One region of the Ferdinandcohnia sp. Marseille-Q9671 genome, then DNA from elsewhere that is predicted to be linked to it. Evidence: riboswitches for the same ligand, from Rfam matches in the RefSeq annotation. Region 1 holds a riboswitch; the other holds the start of a gene.
The links. A riboswitch is a leader RNA that binds a small molecule or an ion and turns the genes downstream of it on or off. The one in region 1 is predicted to bind lysine.
Positions count from the first base shown of each region.

Region 2: it holds a riboswitch for lysine, as region 1 does, so the genes downstream of both, ACWNMY_RS05035 (aspartate kinase) here and ACWNMY_RS06620 (Na+/H+ antiporter NhaC family protein) in region 1, are expected to answer to the same signal.

Region 1 is NZ_CDRJTA010000001.1:1,281,094-1,283,299, reverse strand. Features, by position in the region: gene yunB (sporulation protein YunB) at 1-610, shown strand, start outside; lysine riboswitch at 703-889, shown strand; gene ACWNMY_RS06620 (Na+/H+ antiporter NhaC family protein) at 1,041-2,206, shown strand, end outside.
Region 2 is NZ_CDRJTA010000001.1:973,128-975,333, forward strand. Features, by position in the region: gene ACWNMY_RS05035 (aspartate kinase) at 1-781, opposite strand, end outside; lysine riboswitch at 935-1,112, opposite strand; gene uvrC (excinuclease ABC subunit UvrC) at 1,181-2,206, opposite strand, start outside.

The DNA of each region.
Region 1 (2,206 bases):
ATATGCTGAAAATGAAACAAAAAAAGTGGCTGCAACCGTTATTAAAAATGCTATTAATCAACAAATAAATGAGGAAGAACTGGTTCAGGAAGATCTAAGCTTTATTAAAACGGATGAAACAGGAAAGATAATAAGCTATAATACACAGGTTATCAATCAAATGGCCACAAAGACGCTAGGGAATATTGAAAGGTATCTAAAATATGTGAATGAAGGAGATATCAATAAGCTCGAACACACAGACGTGCAAATTGAAACGGATGATTCGACAGGTCAGACCGGTTTCGTATTTAAGGTACCACTAGGGGAAGCGACCAACAATGCAATCCTAGGTAACCTCGGTCCGGAAATACCCATTAGGTTTCATATGATTGGGTTTGGAGAAACAACTCCACAAGGTAAAATTGATGAATGGGGAATTAATAACGGGTGGTTCCAATATAATGTGTTGGCTACTGTTACTATGCAAGTTATATTACCCTTTTCTACAGGAGAGGTGGAGATTGAAACCATTATCCCAGTGATTAATCAGAATATCTTGCATGAAGTTCCTGAATTCTATAACAATGGCAGTGAATCATCACCATCAATTGAAATTCCAACTGATTGACAAAAAATACTATTCTAGAATAGTTGATTAGTAGAGGGAAATAGTTTATACTTCAATAGGAATAAAAAATTAAATAAACCACCTTATCGGATCGATGGGGTAGAGGTGCAGAAAACAAAAGTACACTATGTGAGGATGACAACAGTGATCATAGTAGAAAGGGTTTTTTGCCGAAGCAGAAATAATTAGTCAACGTTATTTTTGTTGGGGTTGCCTTGAAAAAGGGTAACACTGTCATTATAGATAAAGATGTATCTATAATGGAGGGCTACTGATCGTGATGGAGGATAACATACATTACTGAGAGTAATAATGGTTATTTTCTATCATTACTCTCTTTTTATTTGCTTAAAAATAGCAAATGAGAGTATCTTCTTCACATTCACTTCTTATAGCCCTCCACACAAATAATATGTTGGAGGAACACATCATGTCTGGAACAATTTATTCAATTATCCCACCAATTATTGCTCTTCTTATGGTTGTCTTAACCCGCAGAGTACTTCTTTCACTTGGAGTAGGAATAGTATCAGCTGCACTACTCTTACATGGAGATATCCTAAAAAGTGAAGGAGTAGGAGCTTGGTTACAAGACGTTTTTCTCACAATTTGGTCTAGTATTAAAGCGGTCTTTGTTTCAGAAGGTTCGCTAAACACATGGAATGTTTATATTATTTTATTTTTATTCTTATTGGGTATTATCACAGCTTTCATTTCCATTTCAGGCGGAAGTCGTGCTTTTGGGGAATGGGCTCAATCAAAGGTAAAAACAAGAACAGGTGCACAAATTTTAGCTGCTGTACTAGGGATTATTATTTTTATTGATGATTATTTTAATGCATTGGCGGTTGGTCAGGTAAGTAGACCACTTACAGACCGTAATAAGGTCTCACGTGCAAAACTAGCATATATTATTGACTCTACTTCTGCTCCAATTTGTGTTATTTCACCTATATCAAGTTGGGGAGCATATATCATTGCCATACTTGCACCAATTCTAGCAACGCATGGTCTAGCAGAGTACTCGCCATTATCAACGTTTATTCAAATGATTCCTATGAATTTATATGTTGTTACGGCAATTCTGATGGTATTTGGAGTTGCAGTGTTTAATATAAATCTAGGTAGCATGAAGGCACATGAATCTCGTGCTATGACAACTGGTGAGGTTACAGACCCTGAAAAGCCAGTATTAGGGGAGTTAAAGCAGGAATTGCCTCAAAGTGAAAAGGGTTCTGTTGGCGATTTAGTTTGGCCGATTATTGCATTAGTAATCGGTACGGTTGGTTCTTTATTTTGGACAGGCTATAAAGCTTCAGAAGGAAATGCGACAATCCTAACAATATTCGAAAATACGGATGTAACTGCATCCCTATTATATGGTGGTTTGTTCGGAATCGTTGTAACACTTATTTTGTTCTTTATTCAAGTATATGCTAAAAAAGCAGTCAGCATTGGTCTCCTTACTAAGGGTATTACTGAAGGAATTAAATCGATGCTTCCAGCGGTATACATTTTATTGTTTGCTTGGGTTATTGTTGATTTAATTGGTCAGATTGAAACAGGAGCATATTTAGCAGGTAAAGTACAAGAGTG
Region 2 (2,206 bases), 310 kb from region 1:
TTTGGTCTTCAAAAGCAATCCCTCTAATAACTAAACTTTTTTCCATTGAAACTTCCTCCTCGATGATGGTTCCATTTTCAAATTCTAAACTTGAACGGACTTCAAGTGGCATCTCAAAATTTTTCGCAAATTCCACAGCACGTGGGTGTAATACACCAGCACCCAGGTTAGCAAGTTCAAGCATTTCATCATACGAAATCGAGTGAAGCTTACGTGCTGTTGGAACAACGCGAGGATCCGTCGTATAGACGCCCGTCACATCTGTGTAGATATCACATTTATCAGCATTTAATGCTGCTGCCAAAGCTACTGCAGTTGTATCAGAGCCTCCACGGCCAAGTGTTGTAATATCACCAGAGCCACTTATTCCTTGGAATCCAGCAACCACCACGATTTTCCCTTCATTCAGCCGATCGCTCACCCTTGATACTTCAATATTCTGGATACGAGCATTGCTATGTATAGCCTCTGTTTCGATTCCAGCCTGCCACCCTGTATAGGATACAGATTCATAGCCTCTCTCTTGTAGTGCCATCGATAATAGGGCAATCGTAACCTGTTCCCCCGTACTTAAAAGCATATCCATTTCACGTTTACTTGGTGAGGTGGTTATCTCACTTGCGAGGCTAACTAGTTGATCTGTTGTTTTTCCCATTGCTGAAACAACAACGACAACTTGGTTACCTGCTTGCACTTCTTGAATAACTCGTTGCGCTACATTTTTAATTCTCTCTGGTGACCCTACTGAAGTGCCTCCAAATTTTTGAACAATAATCCCCATGCCCTCAACCTCTTTTCTAAATAATCATGTGCATCATCATGCTGTTTTGAATTGGTTACCTCTATTTGCATACATCTTTTCTACAAAGTAATGTAAAAAAAACAGCAATGAGAGATTCTCTCATTGCTGTGATATACGTAAAAACGATTCACATCGTGAGATAGCCCTCCAAGACTTTGCATCTTGACAGTCTCATGTCTCTTAAACATAAAACCAGCAAAAAAAGGTATGAGCCTTTTCTTACTTCGGCAAACTTTCCTTTCAGCAATTTTCACTAGGGCTCATCCCCCTCCAATTGCATACTGATAAAGTTTGCACCTCTATCGTCACTTCAACGTGCTGAAGTGTCATATTATATTAGTTAGGATTATATCAGACTATTTTTAATATAGCAATCATTTATTCCTTTAATTTTTCAAAGATAGCTTCTGCAGTAGATCTTGGAATGCTAGCTTCTTGTAATTCCTCTACCGTTGCCTCCCGCATCCTTTTAATAGAGCCAAAATGTTTTAATAAAGCCTTTTTACGTTTTTCTCCAACACCTGGTATATTATCCAGCACGGATTGAAATGCATTTTTCCCTCGGATTTGTCGATGGAATGTAATTGCAAAACGATGGACTTCATCTTGAATCCGTTGAAGAAGATAGAATTCTTGACTATTTCGAGGAAGCTCCACAATAGAAGGTGGGTCTCCAATTAGAAGTTCTGAGGTCCTATGCTTTTCATCTTTAGCGAGACCAGCTAATGGGATTTCTAATCCTAGCTCGTTTTCAAGAATATCTCTCACTGCTGCAAGATGACCTTTTCCTCCATCAATGATAATTAAGTCGGGCAGCGGAAGGTTTTCCTTTAATGCACGAGAATACCTTCTACGGACGACCTCTCTCATTGATTCATAGTCATCAGGTCCCTTAACTGATTTTATTTTATACTTTCGATATTCTTTCTTGTCCGGCTTTCCATCAGTAAACACTACCATAGCCGAAACAGGATCTGTACCTTGAATATTAGAGTTATCAAAAGCCTCAATTCGGTGTGGTGTATAAATCCCTAACGTCTGACCAAGGTTCTCCACCGCATTAATCGTTCGTTCTTCGTCGCGTTCTATGAGGGCAAATTTCTCTGTAAGTGCAATTTTTGCATTTTTCGTGGCAAGTTCAACTAGTTGTTTTTTCTTGCCTCTACTTGGCTGTTGAACGGATACTTCTAGTAATTGCTCTACTATCTCTTTATCAATTGAACTCGGAAGTAGGATTTCCTTTGGCTTGAAGTGGTCTTCTCTTAAATAAAATTGACCTAAAAATGTTAAAAAGTCTTGTTCGGGCTCATTGTAAATAGGAAACAAAGAAACATCACGTTCAATTAATTTTCCTTGGCGAATAAAGAATACCTGAACACACATCCAACCCTTGTCATAGGAATA